One region of the Nocardioides sp. NBC_00163 genome, then DNA from elsewhere that is predicted to be linked to it. Evidence: riboswitches for the same ligand, from Rfam matches in the RefSeq annotation. Region 1 holds a riboswitch; the other holds the start of a gene.
The links. Region 1 has a riboswitch for cobalamin ahead of OG801_RS07070 (magnesium chelatase subunit D family protein). Riboswitches for the same ligand answer to the same signal wherever they lie in the genome.
Positions count from the first base shown of each region.

Region 2: it holds a riboswitch for cobalamin, as region 1 does, so the genes downstream of both, OG801_RS06000 (ABC transporter substrate-binding protein) here and OG801_RS07070 (magnesium chelatase subunit D family protein) in region 1, are expected to answer to the same signal.

Region 1 covers NZ_CP108155.1:1,469,896-1,477,367, forward strand. Annotated here, with positions in the region: gene OG801_RS07060 (cobyrinate a,c-diamide synthase) at 1-1,637, opposite strand, end outside; gene cobO (cob(I)yrinic acid a,c-diamide adenosyltransferase) at 1,631-2,245, opposite strand; gene OG801_RS07070 (magnesium chelatase subunit D family protein) at 2,245-4,314, opposite strand; cobalamin riboswitch at 4,340-4,479, opposite strand; gene cbiE (precorrin-6y C5,15-methyltransferase (decarboxylating) subunit CbiE) at 4,542-5,735, shown strand; gene OG801_RS07080 (helix-turn-helix domain-containing protein) at 5,738-6,859, opposite strand; gene OG801_RS07085 (hypothetical protein) at 7,280-7,472, shown strand, end outside.
Region 2 covers NZ_CP108155.1:1,254,233-1,261,704, forward strand. Annotated here, with positions in the region: gene OG801_RS05990 (sugar ABC transporter ATP-binding protein) at 1-902, opposite strand, end outside; gene OG801_RS05995 (NAD(P)H-dependent oxidoreductase) at 1,081-1,779, shown strand; cobalamin riboswitch at 1,808-1,995, shown strand; gene OG801_RS06000 (ABC transporter substrate-binding protein) at 2,049-3,089, shown strand; gene OG801_RS06005 (FecCD family ABC transporter permease) at 3,089-4,102, shown strand; gene OG801_RS06010 (ABC transporter ATP-binding protein) at 4,099-4,866, shown strand; gene OG801_RS06015 (family 16 glycosylhydrolase) at 4,863-5,732, opposite strand; gene OG801_RS06020 (hypothetical protein) at 5,944-6,117, shown strand; gene OG801_RS06025 (amino acid permease) at 6,114-7,472, shown strand, end outside.

The DNA.
Region 1 (7,472 bases):
GGAAAGTGCGGCGACGCACCATGAACCGCCGCCGCGAACCGCGCCGCCAGCTTTGGATGACCGGCCCAATGCACATGCAGGTACGACGCATGCAGCGTGTCCGACGCAAACCCCACCAGCCCCGAACCGTCACCCCCGCCTGCCGAGACGGCACTTGTGGAGGCCGAGACGTCAGTCGGGTCGGCCGAGTTGGCACTTGCATCGGCCGAGTTGGCAGTTTCGGCGGCCGAGTTGGCACTTGCATCGGCCGAGTTGGCAGTTCCGGCGGCTGAGTTGGCCGTTGCGGCTCGCGAAACTCGACTCTCGTCGTCCAAAACTGGCGTCTCGCTCGACGCAGTTGACGTCTCGGCCGGCGTAGGTGCCGTCTCGGCCGACGGAAGTGCCGTCTCGATCGACCAGGCGGGCTGGGTCCCAGCGGGAGGGGTTGTCGTGGTGCGGTGGAACTCGTGGCCGGTGACCTGCTCGCCGGCACGGGTGAGCAGAGAGTCGGCGAGGGCTGTTGCGACCGGATAGCGCAGGGTCAGGCGTTCGCTCATCGCGGCTTGGGTGGGGAGGGCACCCGCCATGGGGACGCCGTCGAGGGATTCCGCGAGGTAGAGAAGGCCCGCGCACTCGGCGACCGTCGGGATCCCGGCTTCGACGGCGGCCCGCAGGTCGCGGAGCAGGCTGCGGTTGGCGGCGAGGTCGGCCGCGTACATCTCCGGGAAGCCGCCGCCGAGGTAGATCCCCTTCGTGCCCTCGGGAAGCGCGGGATCGGTGAGCGGGTCGAAGGAGCGTACGTCGCAGCCTGCCGCTTCCAGGAGCTCCTCGGTCTCGGGGTAGCGGAACGTGAACGCCCTCCCGCCCGCGACGGCCACGACGGGTCGCCCAGCGGTGGCACCGCTGGTCGAGCCGTCGCTCTCGCGCAACGCCGCCACCGGATCCCAAGGTTCCCCGCCCAGCGCCGGAGCCGACCGGGCGACCTCCAGCAGGACGGGCAGGTCCAGGTGGGCGGCGACCTGCTCCCCCAGACGCTCGATCAGCGCTACCGACTCGTCACGCTCGGCGACCGGGACGAGGCCCAGGTGGCGCGAGGGGGACGCGAGCGACTCGTCGCGCGGGAGCATGCCGAGCACAGGCAGCCCGAGCTGCTCCAGCGCGCGCCGGATCTCCTCGGCGTTGCGCCCCGGGGAGCAGCGGTTGAGCACGACTCCCCCGATGCGTACGGACGGGTCGAAGGCCGCCATCCCGGCGGCGATCGCGGCAGCGGAGCGGGACATCCGGGCGACGTCGAGGACCAGGACGACCGGCGAGGAGGTCAGCGCGGCGACGTGGGCGGTGGAGGCGAAGCCGTCGGTGCCGAGGCGGCCGTCGTAGAGCCCCATGACGCCCTCGATGACCGCCACATCCGCCCCTGCGGCACCATGCAGGAGCAGCGGCACGACCCGCGACTCCCCCACCAGATGAGGGTCGAGGTTGCGGCCCGGACGCCCGGTGGCGAGCGCGTGGTAGCCCGGGTCGATGTAGTCCGGCCCGACCTTGTGACCGCTGACCTCGTGCCCGGCGGAACGGAGCGCCGCCATCAGCCCGGTGGCGATCGTCGTCTTCCCCGAACCGGTCGAGGGAGCAGCTACCACCAGCCGGGGCAGGGTCACCATTCGATGCCCCGCTGGCCTTTCTGGCCGGCGTCCATCGGGTGCTTGATCTTGGTCATCTCGGTGACCAGGTCCGCGACCTCGAGCAGGGCAGGGTCGGCGTCGCGGCCGGTGATCACGACGTGCTGGCGCCCCGGCCGCTCGGCGAGGACGGAGGCGACCTCGGCGGCGTCGACCCAGCCCCACTTGATCGGGTAGGTGAACTCGTCGAGGACGAGCAGGTCGTACGTCTCCGCGGCGAGGCACCGCTTGATCTCGGCCCAGCCCTCGGCGGCGTCCGCGGCGTGGTCCTCGGCGTCACCCTGCTTGCGGCTCCAGGACCAGCCGGAGCCCATCTTGTGCCAGTCGACCGGCCCGCCCTCGCCGGTCTCCTCGTGCAGCTTGCCGAGGCGCTCGAGCACGGTCTGCTCGCCGATGCGCCACTTGGCCGACTTCACGAACTGGAAGACCCCGATCCGCCAGCCCTGGTTCCAGCCGCGCAGCGCGAGCCCGAAGGCGGCGGTCGACTTCCCCTTGCCGGGGCCGGTGTGGACCATCACCAGGGGCCGGTTGCGACGCTGGCGGGTGGTGAGCCCGTCGTCGGGTACGTTCAGCGGCTGTCCCTTCGGCATCAGGCAGCGCCCCTTCCCATGGTGGATCCGGTGAACCCGTGGACGGTGGAGGTCAGCGCCTCGGCGCTCACCTCGGCGACCGGCACGTGCTCGGCGCCCAGGTGCATGGCCAGCTGGCGGGCCAGGCCGAGCCGCATCGGCCCGCCCTCGGAGTCGATGACGACGGTGGTGACGCCCAGACCGGCGACGTACGCGGCGGCCTGCTGCGAACGTCGGACGGCCTCCTTGCCATGAGTCTTGGAGTTGGCGCGACCGTCGGTGACGACCACCAGCAGCGGCCGCAGATCGGGGTCGCGCAGGTGCTCGCGCTGGAGCACGCGGGCGGCCTCGAGGAGGCCTTCGGCCAGCGGCGTACGTCCTCCGGCGGGCACCTCGTCGAGACGTGCCGCGGCGAGGTCGACCGACCCGGTCGGCGGCAGCACCAGCTCGGCGCCCTCGCCCCGGAACGTGATCATCCCGACCTTGTCGCGGCGCCGGTAGGCGTCGAGCAGCAGCGAGAGGACCGCGGCCTTGACCTGCGCCATCCGCTTGCGCGCGGCCATCGACCCGGAGGCGTCCACGCAGAAGAGCACCAGGTTGGCCTCCCGGCCCTCACGGACCGCCGTGCGGAGGTCCTCGATCCGCAGCTCGACCTTCGATGAGGTGCGCGGGCGGGCGCCCTGCTTGCCCGCGGCCGCCTTGAGCGTCTCGACGAGGTGGAGCGAGCCGCGGGTGCTCACGCTGGCGCCGATCCGGCGGCCGCTGCTGCCGATCGCCTTGCTCCGGCCGCCGGTGCGGCCGGCGCCCAGGCCGGTCACCGTCAGGAGGCGGGGGCGGTACGCGGTGCCTGCGGCAGTCGTCGAGGTGTTCCCCGCGGACGGGCTGGGCGGCGCCTCGTCCTTTGTCGAGGTCTCCTCCTGAGAAGTCTCGGCGGGCTCGGTCTCCGAGGAGTCCTCGTGGGAGCTCTCGGCCGGCCCGACCTCCGGCTCGGACTCGGGTCCGTCCTGCGGTCCGTCCTGCGGGTCGTCGTGCTCCGGCCCGCCCTCCGGCGGCTCGGGCGGCAGCTCCTCGTCGCCGAGGATGCGGTCGAGCAGGTCCTCGTCGAGCCCGGGCGCGTCGAAGGGGTTGCGACGGCGCCGATGCGGGAGCGCCAGCAGAGCAGCCCGGCGGATGTCTTCGCGGGTGACCTCGGAGCGACCGGCCCAGGCGGCGTGCGCGACCGCGGTGCGGGCGGTGACGATGTCGGCGCGCAGCCCGTCGACCTCGAACGCCGCGCAGACCTCGGCGATCTTGAGCAGCCCGGGCGCGGTGAGCCGGACCTTCCCGACGAGGGCGCGCGCGGTGGAGACCCGTGCGGTCAGGTCGCGCTCTGCGGCCACGTAGCGCTCGACGAACGCGGGAGCGTCCAGGTCGAAGGCCATCCGGCGGCGTACGACCTCGGCGCGCAGCGCCGGATCCCGCGGCGCGGCCACCTCGACCGTGAGCCCGAAGCGGTCCAGGAGCTGCGGGCGCAGCTCGCCCTCCTCGGGGTTCATGGTGCCGATCAGCACGAACCGGGCGGCGTGCTCGACCGAGACGCCGTCCCGCTCGACGCTGACCCGGCCCATCGCCGCCGCGTCCAGCAACAGGTCGACGAGATGGTCGTGGAGCAGGTTGACCTCGTCGACGTAGAGCAGGCCGCGGTGGGCTCGCGCGAGCAGCCCCGGCTCGAACTCGACCGCACCGCGCGACAGCGCGCTCTCCAGGTGGAGCGAGCCGACGACCCGGTCCTCGGTAGCCCCTACCGGGAGCTCGACCAGGCGCACGGGCCGGCTCTCCTCGACGGCGGCGGACCCGAAGGGCCCGTCAGGCGACTCCGCGGACGGGTCGGCCGGGTCGATCGAGAACCGATCCCCGGCGTAGACCGAGATCGAAGGCAGCACGGCCGCCAGACCGCGTACGGCCGTCGACTTCGCAGTCCCTTTCTCGCCACGGACCAGGACTCCGCCGATCTCCGGGGAGATCGTGGTGAGCACGAGCGCGAGGCCCATGTCGTCGAGGTCATCGGCCTGGCAGCCGAGGACGGCAGAAAATGGGTAATGAACCGGCATGGAGAGGCTCCCGCTCCCTATCGCTTGGATTGGATGGACGCGGGGCCGGTCTTCGGACTTGTCGAGTCCCCACGAGGGGGCTCGTTCACCGCAGCGGGCCTGTGCCGGATTCTCACCGGCTTCCCAGATTCTCCCTTCCCACCGTCCTCACCAGCTCCTGTGACAGAGCCGATGACTGGGCAGTCGGGGCACCTCGCGCCTGAGCGGCCACTGTAGCGTCTGGCCTCATGATCGTCGTGGTGGGCATCGGTGCCGGAGGTTGGGACGAGATCCCCGTACGTCACCAGCAGCTGATCCGGGACTCCGCCGTCCTCCTCGGCGGCAAGCGCCATCTCGACCTCGTCCCGGACGTCCCCGGCCAGCGGCGCGAACCCTGGCCGTCACCGCTGCGCGAGGGGCTCCCGGCTCTCCTCGATTCGCTGCCAGGCGACGCGCCCGTCGTCGCGCTGGCCTCGGGCGACCCGCTCGTCTCCGGCATCGGAACGACCCTGATCTCGCTTCTCGGTCGGGAGAACGTACGCATCGAACCGGCCGTCTCCTCCGTCGCCCTCGCCCGCGCCCGGATGGGCTGGGCCGCCGAGTCGTGTGTGGCCGTCAGCCTCGTCGGCCGCGACGTCTCGCTGGTCGCGCGCGAGCTCGCCCCCGGCCGCCGGATCCTCGCACTCTCCTCGGACGAGTCCACTCCTGAACAGGTCGCGAACCTGCTGGTCACCACAGGTTTCGGAGCCTCGATGATGACCGTCCTGGGCGAGCTCGGCGCGGATACCGAGAGCACCCGGACCGCATCCGCCTCGGCGTGGGTCGGCGAGTCGCCCCGCCTCAACATCGTGGCGATCGAGTGCGTAGGCGCACCACTCTTCGGCTGGGCTGCCGGCCTCCCCGACGACGCCTTCGAGCACGACGGCCAGCTGACCAAGCGCGACCTACGGGCCTCCGCACTGGCCCGCCTCGCCCCGGTCCCGGGTCAGCACCTCTGGGACGTCGGCGCAGGCGCAGGCTCGGTAGGCATCGAGTGGATGCGCACCCACCCCGCCTGCACCACGACGGCGATCGAGGCCAACCCAGACCGAGCGGCCAGGATCGCCCGCAACGCCACCCACCTCGGCGTACCTGGCCTCACCGTCGTCGAGGGCCGCGCCCCCGATGCCCTGGCCGACCTCCCCACCCCCGACGCGATCTTCATCGGCGGCGGCGCGACCCGCCCCGGCGTACTCGACACCTGTCTGCGAGCCCTCCGCCCCGGCGGCCGGCTCGTGGTCCACGGCGTCACCCTGGAGACCGAGCAGCTCCTCGCCACCGCCTACCAGGCACACGGCGGAGAGCTCACCCGGATCGCGGTCGAGACCTCCGCCCCGATCGGCACCTTCACCGGCTGGACCCCGGCCCGGTCGGTCACCCAGTGGACCCACTCCGTCGGGTGAGGTCAGCCGGCGAGGTCGCGGCGCCACCGCGGGGTGGTCGACTCGAGGGCCGCGAGCAGCCCGACGGTCTCTGACGGGTCGCTGAGACGGTCGCCGAAGAGGTCTTTGATACGCCTGAGCCGGTGGCGCACGGTCTGCTCGTGGACCATGAGGTGCTCGGCGACGACGGGGGCGCTGGGGCGGGTACGCAGCCAGACCAACATGGTCTCGGCGAGCGCCAGGCGCCGTTTCGGAGTCTCCTCCATGAGCGGCGCCAGCAGCTGTTCGTCCGCGAACCGGCGCAGCATCGGGTCGGCGTGCAGGCACAGCTCCGACTGGTGCGCGGCACACCACACGATGCCGTCCTCAGAAGCGCGGATGACCTGCTCGGCGACCAGGGCCAGGGCCCGCATGCCCCACCGAACGGCGTGGCGGGTGTCGTCGAGTCGTACCTCCCAGGTGACCGCGACCGGGCGGCTCGTCTCAGCGACCACCGCTTTGGCCCGAAGCTGTACCTCGCCCGAGGCCCCGATCATGACCATGGCACCCTCGCTCGAGCCGGCGAGCAGACGTGCCGTGGGCGCGCCGAGGTGGGTGGAGACCGGTCCACCCGGAATCACCGCCACGGCCACCCGATCGGTGATGGCCCAGCCGGCACGGCCGGCCAGAGCACGCAGGTCGCCCGCTCGTACGTCGCCGACGAGCGCCGCGAAGAGCGGCAGCCGGGGATCGATCGGCGGAGCGGGCTCGGCGAAGCCCCGCATCGCGTGCTCGAGGAGCTGGTGCTGGTAGTCCATGAGTGCCTCGGCGAGGTAGCTCACCGACGCCAGCGGCAGCTCCAGCTCGCCGGCGATCTTCGACATCTCCCGCCAGAACTCCTGCGTCGCGATGTGGTGTGCCGCTCGCATCGCATCGAGGTTGTGGCCGGCCCTTCCCTCCAGGCTGCCCAGACGTCGATAGATGTGGGCCACGGTCGCCCCACGTACGGGTGCACCGGCCATCGCGTCGACGAACAGGGAGACCGCCTCGCCGAGTGCCTCCTCGATGACGTCGTGCACCCGTGGATCGCCGAACGCGGCCACCTCGCGGCAGATGCGTCCGGCGATGCGGCGAGACAGGTCACGGGCCCGGGGCCGGTAGGCCACCACGATCTCCCGAGCGATCGCGTCGGGCGGCGGCGAAAGGTCGATTCGCAGCGTTGGCCGGGGCCTTCTCGGGATCGGGCCCGTGAACGTATCCGTAGTCGGTCGTGTCCTCGTCGTCACGCAACTCTCCTCCGCACTCGTCCCTCGCTGCGCTGCGACCTGGGGAGCCGCGCGAAGGACGACATCCCCTGCAGTGAAGGGCTCGGCCGGACCCCGCGTCCAGAGCGGCAGAGGTTCGCTCCCGGATAACCCTGAAAAGTTGTGACGGTCCTCACAACTTTTCCGTGCTGGGTCGAAGTTGTCACCAACCTGACAGTTTTGGCGGGATCCCCGACCTAGCGGCGGCATCGCGGTTGCCAGCCCTCGGCAGCGGCCGCGTCAATGGGTGGCGTCATCCATCCCGGACCGCAAGGGGAAAACGTGAGAACCAAGCCTCCACCCCGTCACCGCACGTGGGTCGCCACAGCATTCGCCGCGCTCGTGGCCACCGCGCTGCTCACGGGGGCACCCGCTGCCCAAGCCGTCGAGAACCCGACCCTCAAGGTCGACTACGACGCCGTCGGTACGACGCACATCGGTGCGCAGGTCGACTCGTCGATGGCCATCGGGCCCT
Region 2 (7,472 bases), 220 kb from region 1:
GCCTGCGCGACCTCGCTGCGCCCGGCTCCGACGAGGCCGGCCAGGCCGACGATCTCGCCCTCGCGGACGGTGAGGCTGATGTCCTGGAACAGGCCGGTGCGGGTGAGGCCCTTGACCTCGAGCAGGGGCTTGCCGACGGTGGCCTCGAGCTTCGGGTAGAGGTCGGAGACCTCGCGCCCGACGAGCCGCTGGACGATCTCGTCCTCGGTGACCGCCGAGATGGGGTCGGTGGAGATATAGGCACCGTCGCGCATCACCGTGATCGTGTCGCAGAGCGCGAACACCTCGTCGAAGCGGTGCGAGATGAAGACGACGGCACAGCCCTGGTCGCGCAGCGTGCGCGCCACGCTCATCAGCCGCTCGACCTCGTTGCCCGACAGGGCGGCGGTCGGCTCGTCCATGATCAGGACCTTGGCGTCGAGCGAGAGCGCCTTGGCGATCTCGATCAGCTGCTGGTCGGCGATCGAGAGGCCCTCGGTCGGACGGTCGGGCTCGATCGGGACGCCGAGCCTGGCGAAGAGCTCGACGACCTCGGTGCGCATCGCGGCGCGGTCGATCTTGCCCCAGCGGTTGGTCGGCTGGCGTCCCATGAAGATGTTCTCGGTGACCGAGAGGTCGGGGAAGAGGGTCGGCTCCTGGTAGATGACCGCAACCCCGGCCTGCTTGGCGTCGGCGGTGTTGCGGAAGTCGACCTGTTCTCCGGAGAGCAGGTAGTCGCCGGCGTCGCGGCGGTAGAGCCCGGCGACGATCTTGACCAGGGTCGACTTCCCGGCACCGTTCTCCCCCACGAGCGCGTGGATGGATCCGGCCTCGACCCGGAGGCTTCCGGACCGGAGGGCGCGTACGGGGCCGAAGGACTTGGCCACGTCCCGCAGCTCCAGTGCGGCGGGTGTGTCCGGCATGGGCAGCTCCTCGAATTGAAAGGTTTCAAGCCTGGTTTACGCTAGTGATGGCAATCACATACGTCAACACTCTGAGGCCGCTAATTTGAGCGAGATCCGGACTTTGTCATCAGACCGCGTCGGCGCCCGCCCGGATCCAGTCGGGAATCCCTCCGCGTCAGACGGCGTTCAGAGCCCCATGCACGCACTCTGGGTATGGGCACATCCGCACGCGTCATCACTCAACGGACGGCTGCGCGAGATCGGCGTGGACGCGCTCGGCGCGGCCGGCTGGAGCGTCGACGAGATCGACCTCTATCGAGAAGGTTTCAATCCACTTCTGGTGGAGCGGGGCGAGGCCGACGTACGCCGCCACCAGGACCGGCTGCGGGAGGCCGATCTGCTGGTCGTGCAGTTCCCGCTGTGGTGGTATTCGGTGCCGGCCATCCTCAAGGGCTGGATCGACCGGGTCTTCGAGTCGGGGTTCGCCTTCGACGTACCGGATCCGGAGACCGGCAAGCCGCTCAAGTACGGCAAGGGCGGCCTGATCGGCAAGCGCGCGCTGACGATCGTCACCGCCGGTGACCGGGCCGCGACGCTGGGTCCGCGCGGGATCAGCGGCGACATCGAGGACGTCCTGTGGCCCCTTCTGCACGGCACGTTCTGGTACACCGGGATGGAACCGCTGCGCCCGCACCTGATCACGGACACCGACACCATCGACGCCCAGGTCATGGCGCGGATCGAGGCCGATCTGAGCGTACGTCTCGAGGGCGTGATGACGGAGCCGCGGATCGACTACCGGCCGATGGCCGAGGAGCACTACGACCACACGATCAGACTCCACGACTCGGTCGCGCCCGGGGAGGACGGGCTGAGCGCCCATCGCGAGGGCTGAGGTCGTCCCCCACGGGGGCGGGGCCCCCTGCTACGGTCTTGGAGCCAGCCGCTCGGGACGTAGTCCCGGCACGGGAACCCGGTGAGAGTCCGGGACTGACGCGCAGCGGTGTGGGTGACGGACGGGACACTGTGCCACTGGGCCCTCGGGCCTGGGAAGGCGTCTCGCGCCGGTCGATCCCGAGTCCGAAGACCTGCTGGCCCTGCAGCAGACCGCTGCCGGTCAGGACGGGCGACGCGCACCAGCCCGCGACCAGCTCGAGGACCGACGTGCACCTCTCCCGCACCATCCGAACGTTCACCGCGAGCACCGTCCTGGTGCTCTGCTCCGCACTGGCCGGCTGCGCCGCCAACCAGCCCTCCGGCGCACAGCAGGCGGCCGCCGACACCACCGGCTTCCCGCTCACCCTGACCAACTGCGGGCGCGAGATCACCCTCGAGGCACCGCCCGAGCGCGTCGTCTCGCTCAACCAGGGCTCCACGGAGATCCTGCTCTCGCTCGGACTGGCCGACCGGATGGCCGGCACCGCGACCTGGACCGACCCGGTGCTCGACTCGCTGGCCGCGGACAACAAGGGCGTGCCCCGGTTGGCCGAGAACGCGCCCTCCTACGAGCGCGTCCTGGAGGCCGAGCCGGACTTCGTCACGGCCTCCTTCATCAGCACGCTGGGCGAGGGCGGGGTGACCACGCCCGAGGACCTGGAGAAGCTCGGCGTCGGCTCCTACCTCTCCCCCGCCGAGTGCCTCAAGGACAACGAGGGCGATGACGACGGCACCCGCCACGACGCCCTCGAGATCGACACGATCTTCCAGGAGATCACCGACCTGGCGCGGATCTTCGGCGTCCCCGAGCGGGGCGAGGAGCTCGTCGCCGACCTGTCGAAGCGGCTGGAGACCGCCCGGACCGAGGCGCCGGAAGGCGAGGTGAGCGCCATGTACTGGTTCGCCAACTCCGAGTCGCCCTATCTGGCCGGCTGCTGCGGCGGCCCGGGGATCATCGGCCGCACCCTCGGCATCGAGAACGTCTTCGACGACACCACCGACGAGTGGCCGCAGATCAACTGGGAGACCGTCGCCGAGCGCAACCCCGATGTCATCGTCCTCGGCGACCTGACCCGCAAGAGCCAGACCGCCGAGACCGCACGCGCCAAGATCGACTACCTGAAGAGCAACCCGGTCACCGCCCGGATGGACGCGGTCCAGAACGATCGCTTCGTGACGCTCTCCGGAGCCGAGCTCAACCCCTCGATCCGCACCGTCTACGCGGTCGAGAACGTCGCGGACCAGCTGGCCGACCTCGACCTCCGCTGATGCCCGTACGCCTCCCCCGCGCCGGCGTCCTGCTGGTGGCGCCGCTGGTGGTGCTGGCCTCGGTCGCCGGCGCCATCACCGTCGGGCCCTCCGACCTGAGCGTCGCCGACGTCTACGGCGTCGTGGCCGACCGAGCCGGGCTCGGGCTCTCCGACCTCACTCTGCTCCAGCAGAGCATCGTGTGGGACCTGCGGCTGCCGCGTACGTTGCTGGCCGGGATCTGCGGGGCCGGACTGGCGATCTGCGGAGTGATCCTGCAGTCGCTGCTGCGCAACCCGCTCGCCGACCCGTTCGTGCTCGGCATCTCCTCGGGAGCCTCCACCGGGGCGGTCGCGGTCGTCGTGCTCGGCGTCGGCTCGGGCGCGATCGGTCTCTCCACCGGGGCGTTCGCGGGCGCGCTCGTCTCGTTCGCGCTCGTGCTGCTGCTCGCCTCGCTCGCCGGCGGCACCACCGACCGGCTCGTGCTGGCCGGCATCGCCGCCACCCAGCTCTTCTCGGCACTCACCTCGTTCATCGTGTTCACCGCGGCCGACGCCGAGCAGACGCGCGGAGTGCTCTTCTGGCTGCTCGGGTCGCTCTCCTCGGCGAGCTGGACCGACGTACTCGTCTGCGGGGTGATCGTGCTCGGCGGGCTGCTCTGCTGCGTCGCGGGCGCCGGGTGGATGGACGCGTTCGCGTTCGGCAACGACGCGGCGGCTTCGCTCGGCGTCGACGTCACGCGCATCCGGGCCGTGCTCCTCGTGCTCACGGCGCTGATGACGGCCGTCATCGTCTCCACGTCCGGAGCGATCGGCTTCGTCGGTCTGGTCCTGCCCCACTTCGCCCGCGCGCTGGTCGGGGTCGGGCACCGGCTGCTGCTCCCGGCCACCGCGCTGCTCGGCGCGATCTTCCTGATCTGGGTCGACACCGCGGCCCGGACGGTGATCGATCCCGAGGAGCTCCCGGTCGGGGTGGCGACCGCGCTGGTCGGGGTGCCGGCCTTCGCGCTCGTGCTGCTGAGGGCCCGCCGATGACCGCGCTCGAAGCCGGCAGGGTCCACTGGGCTCCCCGTGGCCGGCTCGTCGTCGACGAGGTGTCCCTGCAGGTCGAGGACGGCACCACCGTCGGGCTGCTCGGTCCCAACGGTTCCGGGAAGTCCTCGCTGATCCGGATCCTGGCCGGGCTGAAGCCACCGGACTCCGGGGACGTCCTGCTCGACGGCAGCCCGCTCGCCGGCATGTCCCGGCGCCGGCTGGCACGCCGGCTCGCGGTCGTCGAGCAGGAGCCGGCGACCAGCCAGGACCTCCGCGTACGCGACGTCGTCGCGCTCGGCCGGGTCCCCCACCGCCCGGCCTGGGCTCCCGACAGCGCCCACGACCGCGCCGTCATCGAGGAGGCCGCCGCCCACGCCGGCATCGCAGACCGCCTCGACCAGCGCTTCTCGACCCTCTCGGGCGGCGAGCGGCAACGTACGCAGATCGCTCGGGCGCTCGCCCAGGAGCCCGAGATCCTGCTCCTGGACGAGCCGACGAACCACCTCGACGTACGTCACCAGCTGGCCCTGCTCTCACTGGTCCGCCGGATGCCCACGACCTGCCTCGTCGCCCTGCACGACCTCAACCTCGCCGCCGCCTACTGCGACCAGGTCTTCGTGCTCTCCGAAGGCCGCGTCGTGGCCGGCGGACCGCCCGCGCAGGTGCTCACCGAGACCCTCATCGCCGAGGTCTACGGCGTGCGAGCCCGGGTGCATCACGACGACGGCGTCGTCATCCGCTTCCTCGGGCCCGTCACGTCCTAGAGCTGCGAGTCGTAGACGCGTACGTAGTCCACGACCATGCTCTGCGGGAACTGGGTCGTGCCGTCGGGGTTGCCGGGCCAGTTGCCGCCGACCGCGACGTTGAGGATGAAGAAGAACGGCTGGTCGAAGACCCAGGGGTTGGCGCCGGTGTTGGCCGTGGTGAAGGTCTGGTAGGCCACCCCGTCGACCGACCAGGTGATCGAGCCGGGCCGCCAGTCGATCGCGAAGGTGTGGAAGGTGTCGGCGAAGGACCAGCCCTGCGGGTGCATGTACTGACCGGTGATGCCGTTGCCGCCGGAGTATCCCGGACCGTGCAGGGTGCCGTGGACCAGGTGGGGCTCGTAGCCGACGTTCTCCATGATGTCGATCTCGCCGGCGTTCGGCCACGGCGTGTTCGGGAACTGGCCGCCCAGCATCCAGAAGGCCGGCCAGATCCCCTGGCCGCGCGGGATCTGGATCCGCGCTTCCAGGCGGCCGAACTTCGGCTGCACCTTGCCCTTGGTGGTGAGTCGGGCCGAGGTGTAGCCGCTCCCGCTCCGGCGGGCGGTGATGACCAGGTTGCCGTTGCCGTCGAGGGCGGAGTTCTCGCGAGAGTCGGTGTAGGTCTGGAGCTCGTTGTTGCCCCAGCCGCCGCCTCCGGTCTCGAAGTTCCAGTTGGCGCCGTTGGGGGCGCTGCCGGCCGGCCCGTCGAACTCGTCGGACCAGGTCAGGGCGGCCGCCTCGACGTCTCCGGTGCGGCTTGCTGCGCCGCCGGCGTCGGGGCCGGGCACGGCGGCCGGCGCGGCCAGCGGGGCAACCAGGACGAGCGCCAGAGCGGCGGTCGCCGTGAGTGTGGTGCGGATGGTGCGGATCCTCGAGCTACGCATCGAACGCTCCTTCATGGGGGTTAACTGTAAGGCGACCTTACTGTTATTTGCCGTCCGGTGGAACGGAAACGCCGGGCGACGTCCGGTCACCGCGAGAACCCGCTCGATGCGTTCTAATTGGTCCCCGGAGCGGGGCCATCGGGGGCCCTGCCAGGTGAAGGTGATCGCATTGGCACGGGATCCATACAGGCCACGGACGCCGATCATCGGCATGACAATGGTGTTCCTCGCGTTGGCGATCGTCGGGGTGACGGCGTACCTGCATCTCGGCTGGTGGTCGCTGATCGGCTACGCCGTGGCGGCGGTCGTCGCCGTGGTCGGCGGGTGGCTCCTGTTCAAGGACGTGCCCGAGCCGCCGCACTCCGGACCGGGAGCGAGCCGATGACCGACACCGAAGGCCAGACCAGCGGCCAGGCCAGCAATCAGGTCAGCGGCCTGACCGACGAGGACGAGGGCTACCACAAGAGCCTCAGCCCCCGGCAGCTGCAGATGATCGCGATCGGCGGCGCGATCGGCACCGGACTGTTCCTGGGAGCGGGCGGCCGCCTCCACGAAGCCGGACCGGGCCTGTTCCTCGTCTACGCCTTCTGCGGCGTGTTCGTCTTCCTCATCCTGCGCGCGCTCGGCGAGCTCGTGCTGCACCGACCCTCGTCGGGATCGTTCGTCTCCTACGCCCGGGAGTTCCTGGGTGAGCCGGCCGCTTTCGCCGCCGGCTGGATGTACTTCCTGAACTGGGCGATGACCTCCATCGTCGACGTCACGGCGATCGCGACGTACATGCACTTCTGGGGCACCTTCGAGGTCGTCCCGCAATGGGTGATCGCGCTCGTCGCGCTCGCGGTCGTGCTCTCGATGAACCTGATCTCGGTCAAGCTCTTCGGCGAGCTGGAGTTCTGGGCGGCGCTCATCAAGGTGGTCGCGCTGCTGGGCTTCCTCGTGCTCGGGACGATCGTGCTCGCCGGAGGCGAGGAGCTCAACGGCCAGGAGACCGGGATCGGCATGGTCATCGACAACGGCGGGCTGTTCCCGGTCGGTGTGCTCCCGCTCGTCATCGTCATCTCCGGGGTCGTCTTCGCGTACGCAGCGGTCGAGCTCGTCGGCACCGCCGCCGGTGAGACCGCCGAGCCGGCCAAGATCATGCCCCGGGCGATCAACTCCGTAATCGCCCGGATCGCGGTCTTCTACGTGGGCTCGCTCGTGCTGCTCGCGCTGCTGCTGCCATACACGACCTACCGGGCGGACGAGAGCCCGTTCGTGACGTTCTTCGACCAGCTCGGGATCGCGAACTCCGGCACCATCATGAACCTCGTGGTGCTGACCGCGGCGCTCTCCTCGCTCAACGCCGGCCTCTACTCGACCGGGCGCATCCTGCGCTCCATGGCGATGAGCGGGAGCGCGCCGAGCTTCACCGCGCGGATGTCGAGGAACGGGGTGCCGTTCGGCGGGATCCTGCTCACCGGCTGCATCACGCTCCTCGGCGTCGGCCTCAACGCGATCGTGCCGGGCCAGGCGTTCGAGATCGTGCTGAACATGTCGGCGCTCGGCATCATCGCCTCCTGGGCGACCATCGTGATCTGCCAGATCCAGCTCTACCGGCGCTGGAAGAAGGGCCTGATGTACCGGCCCGACTTCCGGCTGTGGGGATCACCGTGGACCGGCTACGCCACCCTCGTGTTCCTTGCGACCGTGCTGGTCCTGATGGGCTTCGACTACCCGATCGGCACCTGGACGGTCGCGACC